DNA from 2 places in the Aminobacter sp. BA135 genome. Region 1 is predicted to be linked to the other one. Evidence: riboswitches for the same ligand, from Rfam matches in the RefSeq annotation. Region 1 holds a riboswitch; the other holds the start of a gene.
The links. Region 1 has a riboswitch for cobalamin ahead of SLT36_RS13630 (CbtB domain-containing protein). Riboswitches for the same ligand answer to the same signal wherever they lie in the genome.

Region 1 (7,339 bases):
TCGACTATCTGCGCGACGACAAGGACCTGCCTGACCGCTTCAGCCAGGTCTTCGTCATCGACCCGACCTTCAAGCTGCTCGGCGCTGTCGACCTCGACCAGATCCTGCGCACCAAGCGCGCAGTCAAGATCGAAGAGGTGATGCACGAAACGCGCCATGCCATTCCTGCAACGATGGACCAGGAAGAGGCGGCGCGCGAATTCGAGCAATACGATCTGCTTTCCGCTGCCGTCGTCGATGAGAACGAGCGTCTTGTCGGCGTGCTGACCATCGACGATGTCGTCGACGTCATCCAGCAGGAGGCCGAGGAAGATCTGCTGCGCATGGGCGGTGTCGGCGACGAAGAGCTGTCCGACACGGTGGCGGCGACGTCGCGTTCGCGCGTGCCCTGGCTGCTGGTCAATCTCGGCACCGCGTTCATCTCGGCATCCGTCATCAGCCAGTTCGGCGCGACGATCGAGGAAATGGTGGCACTGGCGGCACTGATGCCGATCGTCGCCTCGCTCGGCGGCAATGCCGGCACGCAGACGATGACGGTGACGGTGCGCGCACTCGCGACCCGCGACCTCGACATCTACAATGCCGGCCGCGTCATTCGCCGCGAGGTGATGGTCGGTCTGCTCAACGGCGCGGTCATCGCGACCATCCTCGGGCTCGTTGCCGGCCTGTGGTTCCACAACCCGGACCTCGGCTTTGTCATTGCAGCGGCGATGATCCTCAACATGCTGGCGGCGGCACTCGGCGGAATCCTCATTCCGTTGCTGCTCGACAAATTCGGCGCCGATCCGGCGATCTCGTCATCGATCTTCACGACGATGATCACTGACGTCATCGGCTTCCTGGCCTTCCTCAGTCTCGCCACCTGGTGGCTGCATCTCGGAGCCGCTCCGGGATAGTTGTGCTCGATTGACTTTTACGTAAATCGCGTGCCAGACTCCGCAAGGGATCGGTGACGGTTCCTCGGCTTGCGCGGATCAGTCGCGCGGCATGATCGCCTCGGCTAGTGCCCGGCATGAATTTGAGGCGGGGCGATAGCGTCCGCCGGGTGGAGAGACGATGCGGGAATATTACTCGATTACCGAACTGACCCGGGAATTCGACATTTCGACGCGCACGCTGCGCTTCTACGAGGACGAGGGGCTGGTCCAGCCCGTCCGCCGTGGCCGCACCCGCCTGTTCAGACCATCCGACCGGCATCTCATTCGCCAGATCATGCGCGGCAAAAGGCTCGGCTTCTCGATCAACGAGATCCGCGAGATCATCCAGATGTATCGCGAGCCGCCCGGCGAAGTCGGTCAACTCAAGCTGATGATCAAGCGCATCGAGGAGAAGCGCGAGGACCTGCGCCAGAAGCGCCGCGACCTCGAGGAGACGCTGGCCGAGCTCGACCAGGCCGAGGAATCCTGCGTCGAGCGGCTGGTCGAACTCGGCGTCAACACCTGACGCCCGATCCGGTCACGCTCTGCGGGCGGCAGCCCGGACTCGCCTACGGCATTGTGGTATGGTCAACTACCCCTCGGGAGTAGCCCCAATGTCCATGCTCGTCAGGATGGTTCGCGACTGGCCGGTCGTGAGCTTCGTGCTGCTGGCATTCGCGATCACCTGGATAGGCTTCATTCCGTTCTATCGGGCAGGCGGCGAAGACATTGCCTGGTTCACCTTCGGCCCGTTTGTCGCTGCCATCGTCATTTCGGCTGTCCTGGGCGGCTGGCCAAGGGTACGTGCCCTGCTTGCCTCGGTTGTTAAGTGGCGTGTGCCTCCGGTGTGGTACCTGGTGGCGATCGGCATGCCACTGGCGGTGCAACTGTTTGCGATCTGGCTCAATCCGATGTTCGGCTCGGCCCCGCCAAACTGGGCGAATGTGCCGGCCGTCACGGAAATCGCTGTCATGGTCGCGTTGCTCATGGTTTTCAGCGGTCCGCTTGGCGAGGAGCCGGGATGGCGTGGCTTTGCGCTACCCTTGCTTCTCGGCAAGCGTGGCGCGCTGACTGCCAGTCTGGTGCTCGGGCTGATCTGGACGGCCTGGCACCTGCCTCTGGTGCTGCTGAACGACTACAGCATTTCCAGTGCGCTCAATGTCATGGCCGCAGCGGTGGTGTTCACGTGGCTGTACCAGAACTCGGCCGGAAGCGTGCTGCCGGCAATCCTGATGCACACATCTCACCAGAACAGCGTCCGGTTTCTCGGCCGCGTGTTTGAAGGCGGCGATGCGGTCCAGCATCAATGGATCGGCTTGATCTTGTGGTTGGTATTCGCGCTGGCGATCATCGCGATCTATGGGACGATCAGTTTTCGCCGAAGGCAAGCGACCGCCGTCACCGGTTAGATCCAGCGCCGGACCTTCTTCGCGTAATCGATGTATCTCTTGCCGAAACGGGCCTGCAGGTGCTTTTCCTCCGGTACGATGGCGAGCTTTTGCGTGGCAAAGGCGGCAATGAGCGCCAGCGCCAGGAACCAGACATTGGCGGTGATCAGCCCGATTGCGATCATCAGCAGCGTGTTTGCGAAATAGATCGGGTTGCGGGTGAAGGAGAAGGCGCCCGACGTGACCAGATGCTCTGACGGCCTGTCGGGGCGGATGGTGGTCTTGGCCCGCTTCATCGTCTGCATGGCCGAATAATAGATCGCAACGACGCCGGCGACCGCCAGCCAGCCGGCGGCAAAAAGCAGGTCCGACAGCGGTTCGGTGATCCACGGCAAGGGATAGAGCAGTCCGAGCACCGCCGCCACCACGATTGCTGCGAGGTAGAGGATCGGCGGCCATGGCACCTTGCTGGGGGCGGCGTTGGGATTGGTCACTGCGCTCCTCCTGGTATCGTCTGATTTTCGGTGCTTGTCGTGCACATGGCGGCGGTCTGCCCGACATGGGCCTTCAACTCCGGGCTCTGGTCGGAGGCATAGAGCCGATCGAACGAATCATCCTTCTGCAACTCGTCGAGCATGCAGACACAGTAGCGCGAGCAGAAATCGGTGTCGCGGCTCTGCTCGCAGGATACCTGGCAGGATTTCAGGAAAGTGACCTCGCGGGTTTCGACCGGGGCCGGGAAGAGCTGGGCGAAGAGCCAGACCAGCGAGATCATCACCGGCTGGTGAATGAGGTAGAAGGCAAGGCTGTGGCGACCGAAGAAGGAGAGGGGGCGCGACCAGGCGCCGGGCTGAAGCCGCGCCATCTTTTCGATCAGGCCTGCCCTGAGCGCCAGTCCGGCGACGCCGATGCCAGCCAGCACCGCGCCGAAGAAGGGGAACAGCGGGACGAAATCGTTGGAGCGCGGGTTGGCGGTGGAAAGGCCGATCCAGACCAGGGCGGGGTGATTGAACGCCTCCGAGCGCAGATACTGGGGTGCTACGATCACCAGAGCGGCGGCGATCAGCGTCAGCACCGGCGGGACGCGCAGGAAGGCGAGGCCAAGCACGCTGGCGAGCGCGATATGATGCAGGATGCCGAAGAAGATGAAGGTGTCGGGCGTGGCGAACCAGGTGGCGACGGTGATCAGCAGTGCCGCCGCCGCCACCATGGCGAGCCGCCTGAAATAGCCGGGCCAGCGGATGCCCTTGGCATGTGCCAGCACCAGGCTGACACCGACGAGGAACAGGAAGCTCGAGGCGATGCAGCGCGCGAACAGCTTCCAGTTGCCATAGGCGGTCATGCCCGGATCGGCATAGCCGAAGAATTCGAGGTCCCAGGCGAAGTGGTAGATCGCCATGGCGATCAGGGCTACGCCGCGGGCGATGTCGATGACCGATACGCGCCGAGAAGGTGCTTTGATCTGGTCTGGGTCCAGTTGCATCGTCATGTTGTTCGCTTCTGCGTTTTCGGGTGTTGCAGCGCCCATGCAGCACTATCATGGTTGAAGCGGGGCGGAAGAGAGCAGAACTGTCTGTCGTGCACAGGGTTAAGCAATTGATGGGGCGGGCATGAGCGGACGAAAGATGGCGCTGACCGAAGAGCTGGTGGCGCGTTGCCATCGCGAGGTCGCCGACACGGGCCCCGACCCCGATGCGATGCATCTCGACGACGCCGACTATGAGGTGATGATCGACGAGACGCTTGCCGCGCGCCCTGGCAATGGTCCGTTGTGGCTGTTTGCCTATGGATCGCTGATCTGGAAACCCGAGGTGGAGCACACCGACGAAAGGGTGGCGCTGGCACGCGGCTGGCACCGTTCGTTCTGCATCAACATGACCCGCTGGCGCGCCACAAAGGCTGAGCCTGGACTGATGATGGGCATGGATCGTGGCGGCCAGTGCAAGGGCGTGGCGCTCAGGCTGACGGACGGCGACCGCCGCGAGCAGCTGGACAAGCTGTTTCGCCGCGAGATGACGCTGAAACCCTCCACCTACAAGCCGCGCTGGCTGAATCTCGCCACCGATGAAGGTCCGTTGACCGCGCTCGCCTTCGTCATCAACCGCAAAGGCCACGCCTATGCCGGCGCGCTGGGCGAGGACGCGGTGGCGGAGCGACTGGCGACGACATGCGGCCATTGGGGTTCGGCTGCGGACTACCTCTATAATGTGGTCAGCAACCTCGAGCAGCGGGCGATCCACGACCGGCATCTGTGGCGGCTCCAGCATCTGGTGGCCGAGCGAATCGTGGCCCGCGGATGATCGCCGGAACGCCGCTTTCGAGCGCGGCGGCGTCGGAATTTGGTTTGCCGCCCAAGCCATTTGTTTCTATAGTTGCGGCGTCGTCGGTTCCGTAACGGAATCAAGAGGGAATGCGGTAAGGGCCATTTGAAGGTCCGAAGCCGTGGCTGCCCCCGCAACTGTATGCGGTTAGCTCTCCCCAAATGCCACTGAAGCTTGCTTCGGGAAGGCGGGGAAGGGTGCCGATCCGCAAGCCAGGAGACCTGCCGGCGACAGGCACTTATCTCTGTGCCCTCGGGTGGAGGGCGAAAGGACTTACGATGAACACTGTTTCTGCTCTCGGCACCGACGTCTCTTCGCAGTCGCGTAGCATGCAGCTGGCGCTTGCCGCGCTGCTCGGCCTTTTCGTTGTTGGCTTCCTCGGGTTCTCGCATATGGACGTGGTGCACAACGCTGCCCACGACTATCGCCACTCGATGGCTTTCCCCTGCCACTAACCAAGGCGATCCAACAATGTCCATCTTCAGAAACGTCGTGTTCATCGCGGCGATCAGCGGGCTATTGGCCGGCGTGGTCCTTGCTGCACTCCAGACCTATGCAACCGTCCCGCTGATCCTCAAGGCGGAGACCTATGAGAACGCCGGCGGCGGCCATGAGCACGCCGCGGCACCAGTTGCCGGCACTGAGGCGAACGCCCCTGCGGCCGGCGCCGAAACCACGGCGGCACAGACTGCGGCGCCAGCCGAGGAAGAAGCATGGGCTCCGGCCGACGGCGCTGAACGTTTTGCCTATTCGGCGCTCGCCAATATTGTCAGCGGCATCGCTTTCGGCCTGATCCTGGTCGCCGTTTCCGAGTTTGCCGGTGGCATCGCCAACTGGCGCCAGGGCGTGTTCTGGGGCTTTGCCGGCTTTGCCGTGTTTACCCTGGCTCCCGGTCTTGGCCTGCCGCCAGAGCTGCCGGCGATGCCGGCCGCCGATCTTGGCGCACGCCAGATCTGGTGGACGCTGACCGTCGTCGCCACCGCAGCGGGTCTCGCGCTGATCGCCTTCAAGCAGTCGCTGCCGCTGGCGATACTCGGCGTCGCGCTGATCGTTGCGCCGCACATCGTCGGTGCACCGCAACCGGAAAGCCACGAGTCGCCGATTCCGGCAGACCTGCACCACAGCTTCGTCGTCGCCGTCACAATCACCAATCTGGTGTTCTGGGTCGTTCTGGGTGCGGTGGCGGGCTATGTGCGCAACCGCTTCATGAGCGAACCGGCGCCGTCGCTGAACGGCCGCCTTGCCTGAGAAGCTGACCTTCCTGCTCGGCGGCGCGCGCTCCGGCAAGAGCGCGCATGCCGAGCGGCTCATCACCCATTTTTCTGCGCCGTGGACCTATGTTGCCACGGCGCAGGCTTATGACGACGAGATGCGTGAGCGCATTTCGATCCATCTGGGACGCCGCGGCGAGGGCTGGCGGACGCTCGACGCGCCGCTGGATCTGGTCGGCGCGCTCGCCAGCCTGCCCGATGGCGCGCCTGTTCTGGTCGATTGCCTGACGCTTTGGCTTAGCAATCATCTGCTGGCCGATCATGACGTCGAGGCCGAATGTGCGGCGCTCGTCGAGGCACTGTCGCGACCGCGCGGGCCGTGGTTCGTGGTCTCCAACGAGGTCGGGCTCGGCATCGTGCCCGACAATGCACTGGCCCGCCGTTTTCGTGACGATGCCGGCAGGCTCAATCAGAAGGTAGCGGCCGTGGCCGAAGAGGTGCTGTTTCTTGTCGCCGGCCTGCCGATGAAGGTGAAATGATGAAGACGATCGACGAGCAGGAAGCCGAACGCCACCGCGCCAAGATGGCCAAGCGCAAGGCGGTTCAGGATGCCGAGGTCGCCGGCAAGACCATCGTCGAGAAGGGGCTGCTGATCGTCAACACGGGTCCCGGCAAAGGCAAGTCGACCGCGGCATTCGGTCTGGCGCTGCGCATGCTGGGTTATGGCCAGCGGGTTGGCGTCGTGCAGTTCATCAAGGGCGCCTGGCATTCGGGCGAGCAGGACGCATTCGCCGCCTTCGGCGACCGCGCCGTCTGGCACACGATGGGCGAGGGCTTTACCTGGGAGACGCAGGACATCAAGCGCGACATCGCCGCCGCCGAAGCAGCCTGGGCAAAGGCGCAGGAACTGCTGGCCGACCCGACAATTTCGCTTGTCGTGCTCGACGAGCTCAATATCGCGCTGCGCTATGACTATCTCGATCTGGTGGCGGTGGTCGCGACGCTGAAGAACCGTCGCGAGGGCCTGCATGTCGTGGTCACCGGCCGCAACGCCAAGCCGGCGCTGGTCGAGGCTGCCGACCTTGTCACCGAGATGGGCGCGACCAAGCATCACTTCTCGGCCGGCGTGAAGGCTCAGAAGGGAATCGAGTTCTAGCGCCGCTGTGTCAGAGCCAGATGGCGAAGCCGATCAGGCCGATGGCGCCGACCAGGATGGCGTCGGCGGTCCAGTAGAGGCGTAGTGCTGCGCGGATATCGCGCGCATTGGCGTCCCGGCGGCCGCCCGCGCCCATGAAGGCGTCCTCGACCAAAACGCCGCCATAGGCGCGAGGGCCGGCAAGGGCGAGGCCGAGCGCGCCGGCCATGGCGGCCTCGGGCCAGCCGGCATTGGGTGAACGATGTTTTTGGGCGTCGCGCCAGACGGCCTCCCAGGCGGCCTTCGGGTCGGCGCCGGGCACGAGGAAGGCGGCGAGCACGATGGCAAGCGCTGTCAGGCGTGAGGC
Region 2 (7,339 bases), 2.4 Mb from region 1:
GGCGTGAGGCCATAGTGGGTGGCTAGGTGACGCTTGAGCGACTTGAACTTCTTACCGTCCTCAAGGCTGACGATGTAATCGGGCATAACCGATTTTCTGATCGGCACGGCAGGCTTGAGAGCTTCCGGCTTTTCTGGCGCGGCACCACCAGCAGTGCCTTTCAATGCGATGTGGATCTGGCCGATAAGCCCAGGCAGTTCACCGACGGGAACCGGATTGTTCGAAACATAGGCTGAGACGACATGGGCGGTGAGTTCGATGAGGTTGTCAGCTTTGCTCTCGGTTTCTTCGGTCATGAAAACGCTCCTGCGGAATTAGACTAGCCGGTTAAGAATCACTTCATAGCTTAATAGTGACGACCGCGTTTGATGGCAACCAAGCCATTGCATGACGTGTTGGCGGATCGCTACACACCCGGCCGCAGTTACGGATCTTCCTCTTGAACCGTCATCGCCCTGACAACACATTGTGCCATGGTCGCCGTGTCGATGCGGCGCCTCTTCACCGCAAATTGGCTATTTGAAAAGTTGGGAGAAACCAATGAACGCTGAGGCTTTCAGCAGCCCCCTTTTTGTGAGGCGCGCAACCCACATCATCCAAGAGATTGCCGGCCTTGCGGATGCAATCGATTTTCTCAACGAATGGCCGGAAGACCGCAGAGACCTGATCCACGAAGCCGCCCTGAGGGCATGCTACGATGCATACGATGGGCGCAAGCCGGTAAGCACGGCGCGCAATGCCTTTTTCGGCTTTGCGAAGCGGGTCGCCATATTGGAAGATCCAACCTCCGCGATGCAGTGGATCGCCGCCTGCAGATCGGGCAGTGGAAAAGTGCAGGTGTAGACTTCGACGACATGTTTGAGACTGGCGAGGCGCGTCAAACAGTGCACTATGTCCAGGTTTCACAGCTAGACCGCGCGAATGAGAAGCAGTTCCTCACCATCGACTGCACAACCGCAGATCGCACGCAAGCTGACCATGGCCGGACGCAGCTCATGGCGATCGCTTGCCCGCCAATGGCCAGGCTCAATGGCGCAGGTGCAGCGGTCGCGTTCGGCTGAGTCAAGAAATGCGATCCGGGCTATTTGCCGCATAGTGGCTGTGGAGGAGGGGGATGACCGGGTTGATCAGATTTGAGAGGCCAGTCGTTGTTCAGGTTAGCCGCCGCAGCTCGGAGCGTATCGTGTTCGACGTCAACGACGCGGCCGCTATCTTGCTGCGGGATCTGCATCATGAGACCGATAAACGCAGAATAGCGATGGACACCTGTCTGCAGGTTTTACGCGGTAAGACCCATCCCCCAGCCGCTCGACGAGCTTTCGTCGCAGCCGCACTCGAAGCACGCATTCTGCGCAGTGATTGAGACTTGGGACGCCGCTCGTGAATTTCGGCCGTCTGCACATCGCTATTGAGCGCGGTCCGAACACCTTTGCCGGCATCGGCCAGGAGCAAGCTAACCCCGCAATTTCCGCGACGGCTTTCCTGGTCCGGCGCCGGATCTTGACCATCAAAACAGAAGGGGTCCGCGTGCCAGCTGCGGCCGCTCGGCTTCGCCGTCGCGGTGATCGTGATTGCAGCCAGAGGCAGACAGAGCCATCGAGCGGGAATTGGCCCGGTGCAGATGGCGGAGCGTCGATGCCGCTTCAACAGTCTCCGGAAGTACCGTATGAACCTTCCCCCAGCTTGGCCCTGCATCCGATCTCCCGAACACGCTCCGCGGACCGGCGCCGCGTGATCGCCGATGCCTCTCCCGATGGTCGGGAACGGGGTTTCGGCGATCAAGGTCGGGGAGACGATAGTGATTTCGATTATCCCAATCCGGAATAATCCGAAACGGGCTGGCGGAGAGCCTTCTCGTTTCTGGCCGGCTCATTTGAGGCCCAAGCCTCCTTCGATCGCCCGCCAACGGCGGCCTCTGGAACAGCTGACTTCGACGCGCCATGACAAGGGCCCCGGCCAGGCCAAGGTTGCCGAGGCGCTTCGTCACGGGCAGCTCGATTGCCTTGGGTGCGCCGGATGGACTCACCCCAAGATTGCCCGGTGTGTGGCGTTGCCGCTCACCGCCGGCGAGGGGCACCGAGCCCTACGCGGTCTGCGCTTTTTCCCGAATTGCGCGTGCCGCAGCCACCATGTTCATCAGGGCAGGGCGGACCTCCTCCCATCTGCGCGTCTTGAGACCGCAGTCGGGATTCACCCACAGTTGGCCATCCAGCAATCGATCGCGCGCAAGCATGATGAGTTTGGAAATTTCGCCCACTTCCGGGACCCTCGGCGAGTGAATGTCATAGACACCAGGACCGATCTCGTTCGGATATTTGAAGGTTCGGAGCGTATCGAGCAGTTCCATCTGCGAGCGCGAGGTTTCAATCGAGATCACATCGGCATCCATTGCGGCAATCGCGTCCACAATATCGCCGAACTCGGAGTAGCACATATGGGTGTGGATCTGGGTCGCATCGCCGACCGCTGTTGACGCCAGCCGGAAGCATTCGACGGCCCAGTCGAGATAGGCCTGCCAGTCGGCCTCGCGCAGCGGCAAGCCCTCGCGCAGTGCGGCTTCGTCGATCTGGATCATCCTGGCGCCGGCCTTTTCGAGGTCGCTCACTTCATCGCGAATGGCGAGCGCGACCTGGCGGCAGACGGCTGAGCGCGGAAGGTCGTCCCGGACGAAGGACCAGTTGAGGATCGTCACCGGGCCGGTAAGCATGCCCTTCACCGGCTTCGGCGTCAGCGACTGGGCATATCGCCACCAGTGTACCGTCATCGGCTGTTGTCGCGACACATCGCCAATGATGATCGGGGGGCGCACAAAGCGCGAGCCATAGCTCTGCACCCAGCCGTGTTGCGTGAAGGCGAAGCCGCGGAGCTGCTCAGCGAAATACTGCACCATGTCGTTGCGCTCGAATTCGCCGTGGACCAGCACGTCGAGTCCGATCTCTTCTTGCCAGCGAACGGCGGCTTCTATCTCTTTTTTCAGGAAGGCCTCATAGTCGACGTAACTCAGCTCGCCCTTGGCATGGGCTGCCCGCGCCTTGCGAACCTCGGCTGTTTGCGGGAAGGAGCCGATCGTCGTGGTGGGGAAGGATGGCAAGCCAAACGTGTCGCCCTGAAGCTTGGAGCGCACGTCGAATGCGCTCTTCCGCCGCGTCATGGCGACCTTGATGCTGGCGACCCGACCTTCGACGAGCGGATCATGCACCTTAGCGGATGTCGCGCGAGCGGCGGCAGCCTCAGCCGACGCCTCTAGTTCGGCGGCGACCGCGTCCCGGCCTTCAGCCAGGGCACGGGCGAGCACGACCAGCTCGTCGGTTTTTTGCGCCGCGAAGGCGAGCCACGATTTCACGTCCGCATCGAGTGTCGTCTCCATGTCCAGGTCGACCGGCACATGCAGCATCGAGCAGGACGGGGCGATCTCCACGCGGTCCAACGGCCAGCCGGCGACGATCGGCTTGATGCGGTCAAGTATGGCAGGCAGGTTCGCGCGCCAGACGTTGCGGCCGTCGATCAGCCCGAGCGAGAGCACAAGTTCCTTCTGCGCGAGCCGGCCGACGGTCTCCAACTGCTCTGGAGCGCGCACGAGATCGACGTGCAGTCCCGCCACGGGCAGAGAAATTGCGGTCTCGAGATTGTCTCCCAGCGATCCGAAATAGGTAGCGACCATGATCTTCAACTCGGGTGCTGCTTTTGACAGCCGGCAGTAGGCGAATTGGAGCGCATCCCGTTCGTTGGGAACCAGATCGACCACGAGCGCCGGCTCATCGATCTGCACCCAATCGGCTCCCGCGAGCTTCAGCCTCCGCAGGAGCTCCTCGTAGACGGGCAGCAGCCGTGGCAGGAGCGCGATAGGGTTGAAACCTTCCTCAGGTGACTTCGCCAACTTGAGAAGGGTAACCGGTCCAAGCAGGACCGGGCGAGTGTGGATGCCGAGCGCCTTGGCCTCGAGGAAATGATCGACCGGTTTCGCCGACGAGAGGGCAAAGCTCTGATCGTCCGTGAGTTCCGGCACAATGTAGTGATAGTTGGTGTCGAACCATTTGGTCATTTCCATTGCGGCAAGGCCATGCCCGTTGGCCGCATGCTCGTCACCGGCATGTCCACAATCCGCGGCCTGACCTTGGTTACCGCGCGCCATGGCGAAATAGGTATCGAGTGGGACCTCGCCGTCAGTCCAGGCGTATCGTGCCGGCACGGCGCCGACCATGGTGACGGTGTCGAGCACATGGTCGTAAAGCGAGAAATCGTTGGACGGGATTTTCGACACGCCGCGATCGTGCTGCTCCCTCCAGCTAGCGGCGCGTAGCGCCTTCGCCGTCGCGAGCAGGTCGGCTGCGGGAGATTTTCCGGACCAGTAGCTTTCAAGCGCGAATTTCAGTTCCCGCCGTCGACCGATACGCGGTACGCCGAGCGTTGCCACTGGAATTTGTTGAGAGACAGTCATGCCATACCCCGATGGTTGGGGCGTGGGGACAAGGAACGCGCGAGTAGGCGGCACGAAGCCGGGCTACCGCGACCTCCGAGACACCCCGCCCGTGGACGTTGTTCGTCGTGGCAGGTCTCCTGGCTCGCGGGTCAAAGCCTCTGCCCGTCTTCCCGAGGCCGTTCGCCTCAGTGACACCAATGGGCTTGGCTCGCCGCTAACAGTTGCGGGGGCAGCGCCGGCATCGCACCGGCTTCCCTCTTAGCTCCGCTACGGCAGTGCCGCGCGGAGAACCACGACATGCGCACAATCACAGCAGCTTCGCTCCTTGTCAATACATATAACGAGATGTTTATGTGATGATGCGAATAATGCCCTTGCGCTGATCGGTCTCTTTCGCCCAAAGCTGCATACGATGCGGCCTCTCATCAATGCAGGCTCGGAGAGGTCCTCGTCCCCATCGGCGACGCCGGATAAGATCGAGGTTGCCGGGCTCAAGGGCGTAAAGTCGGGCCAGGTCGTCACGGTCCGCCGGGAATCCCGGTATTTGTTCCCCGCTCGGCTTCGCTCGGCGTGCTTGCGCATTCCAGCGCGCTGATGACCATGGCCGGCAGCGAAAGGAGAGGTGGCGCCTCAGGTCGGCCGGGCTGGGGCTGGGCCGCCAGCGTCTCGAACAACTGTGTGGCGATCGCCTCGACCTGCCGCGCGAGCACCTTCACCCTGTGGTTGCTGAAGGCGGGCGCCACGATCGTGCGTAACCGGGCATGCTCGCCCCCCTCGTGCGAGACCAGCCGCCTCGGCGAACCGAGAATCACCGAATCCGGGGTGAATGCCGCACTCGCTAAGCGACGGAAGGGCGGAAGGTGACCGGCAGGCGCTGCGGGCAGCGAATGACATAAGACGGCATGTAGACGACGTCCTCTGCGGCGATGGCCAGCGCCAGATCCTCCAGTCGCCCGAACAGCGCGGGGAAGGCGCAGCGCAATTCCAGGCGCGCCAGCGCAGCGCCCAGGCAGGAATGCGGCCCCTCGCCGAACGACAAATGCGGGTTGTGCCGCCGGGTGACATCGAACCTGTCGCCGCCGGGACCGAAGGCCTTTTCGTCCCGGTTCGCCGCATGGAACGCCATCAGGACGGCATCGCCGCGGCGGACCATGCATCCGTCGATCTCCACGTCCCGGGTGGCATAGCGGAACGGCAGATTGGCCGCTGAGCTGCCCCAGCGCAGGATCTCCTCGATCGCCTGTGACCACGGAACTTGGCCGCTGCGCACCAGGTGCAGTTGCTGCGGATGCGTCAGCAATGCCAGCACGCCATTGCCGATGACGCCGGCGGTGGTCACGAAGCCCGCAGAGAGCACCATGAACAGCATGTCGATGAGCTCGGTGTCGGAAACGAGCTCGCCATTGTCACGCGCGACGATCAGGGCCGAAGCCAGATCATCGCCGAGCTGGCCCCGCTTGAGCGCGATCAGGCGACGGAAGAACTCCGGGATGCGCTGCCGCGTCTGTCGCACCTCTTCGGCTGTGGCGGAGGTGTTTGCCAGGCTGTAGGTGAGCGCGACGATCTCTTCGCGCTGTTCGTCCGGCAAACCGAACAGTTCGGCGATCACGTTGGTGGGCAGCGGAGCGGCGAACTCGCACATCAGATCGGCACTGCCGCCGCGCTGCGCCATCTCGGCCAGGAGTCGATCGACGCATTGTTCGATCCGTGGCGCCAGCAAGGCGATACGACTGGGCGCGAAGCTGCTGGACAGCAGGCCGCGCAAGCGCCGGTGATCGGCGCCGTGCGCCGTGGTCATGTTGTCCACTTTGCATATCCCGATCAGCGGATGATCCTCGGGAATCTCGCCGTCCTGCAGCGCCCGCCACTGTCGCCAGTCCTTGTTGAAATGCTGGTCGGAAAGCATCTGCCTGAGCGTCTGGTGACGGCCTGCCGCCCAGGTCACCACATCGCCTGGCAGCGACACTCGCGCCATCCCCCCCTGCTGCAGAATCGCAGAAGAAAGACGATCAAGTTGCGTGGGAGCGGCCGGCACACCGATCACGTCGCAATGATCGTTTTCTACGCGCATGCCAACAACTCCTTCAAGACCAGCGCGGGTCCACTTCTCGGCACGGATGATCCGCGCGCGGACTTCGAAAAGTGCCCCTTTCAGCGTGGTTCGTCCTTAGAAGCGGTAGGTCAGACCTGCGCCTATCAACCAGGGATCGAGCTTGGCCTTGCCTGTGAGCTTGGTGCCGGCGACAGTGACGTCGAAGTCGGGCTCAAGGAAAAGCTTCTTCACGTCGAAATTGACGCCCCAGTGCTGATCTACCATGTAGTCGAATCCAACCTGCAGCGCGGCGCCGAATGTGTTCTTGACCTTGAGATCATCGGCGCTGCCGACTTGCTGATGATAGAAGATCGTATAGTTCACGCCGGCGCCGACATAGGGCTTGAAGGCGCCGAAATCGGTAAAATGATACTGCAATGTGAGCGTGGGCGGCAGCAGCCAAACCTTGCCGACCTTGCCCAGCCCGCCGATCGCACCTTGGCCATCGATGTTGGCATAGGTAGTGCCGAGTATGAGTTCGGCGGCGATGTTGTCCGTGAAGAAATATGAGATATCGAGTTCCGGCGTCACGGTGTTCGAATACGAAAGACCGGAGCCGGGCACCGCATTGACATAGCCCGAATCCTCGGTGATCACCCCCAACGCACGCAGGCGGATCTGCCAGGGGCTTGGCGCTTCCGCGACGCAGGCTTCTGCCTGCGGGACGCTCGCGGCTTGATGAACATCTGCCGCGCCGGCCTGTCCCGCAACGATGAGGACGACAGCCGCTGTCATTGCCCGCGCCACGCCAATTCGCGCTCTCGCCATACTTTTCTCTCCTTGATCTTCAGAAGCGACGCACTGCGCCTTGATTGAATCCTGCTCGC

Region 2: linked by a shared signal. The riboswitch ahead of metE (5-methyltetrahydropteroyltriglutamate--homocysteine S-methyltransferase) and the one ahead of SLT36_RS13630 (CbtB domain-containing protein) in region 1 are both predicted to bind cobalamin.

What each region holds. Positions count from the first base shown of each region.
Region 1 covers NZ_CP139572.1:2,804,290-2,811,628, forward strand. The annotation lists gene mgtE (magnesium transporter) at 1-896, shown strand, start outside; gene SLT36_RS13605 (MerR family transcriptional regulator) at 1,057-1,443, shown strand; gene SLT36_RS13610 (CPBP family intramembrane glutamic endopeptidase) at 1,532-2,326, shown strand; gene SLT36_RS13615 (methyltransferase family protein) at 2,323-2,799, opposite strand; gene SLT36_RS13620 (DUF1624 domain-containing protein) at 2,796-3,794, opposite strand; gene SLT36_RS13625 (gamma-glutamylcyclotransferase) at 3,916-4,605, shown strand; cobalamin riboswitch at 4,673-4,869, shown strand; gene SLT36_RS13630 (CbtB domain-containing protein) at 4,905-5,081, shown strand; gene SLT36_RS13635 (CbtA family protein) at 5,098-5,874, shown strand; gene cobU (bifunctional adenosylcobinamide kinase/adenosylcobinamide-phosphate guanylyltransferase) at 5,867-6,376, shown strand; gene cobO (cob(I)yrinic acid a,c-diamide adenosyltransferase) at 6,376-6,993, shown strand; gene cbiB (adenosylcobinamide-phosphate synthase CbiB) at 7,004-7,339, opposite strand, start outside.
Region 2 covers NZ_CP139572.1:5,189,427-5,196,765, reverse strand. The annotation lists gene SLT36_RS25250 (MucR family transcriptional regulator) at 1-296, opposite strand, end outside; gene SLT36_RS25245 (DUF982 domain-containing protein) at 541-843, shown strand; gene SLT36_RS25240 (DUF982 domain-containing protein) at 1,115-1,363, shown strand; gene metE (5-methyltetrahydropteroyltriglutamate--homocysteine S-methyltransferase) at 2,084-4,414, opposite strand; cobalamin riboswitch at 4,531-4,730, opposite strand; partial or broken gene SLT36_RS25230 (cytochrome P450) at 5,005-5,292, opposite strand; gene SLT36_RS25225 (cytochrome P450 family protein) at 5,259-6,491, opposite strand; gene SLT36_RS25220 (OmpW/AlkL family protein) at 6,588-7,247, opposite strand.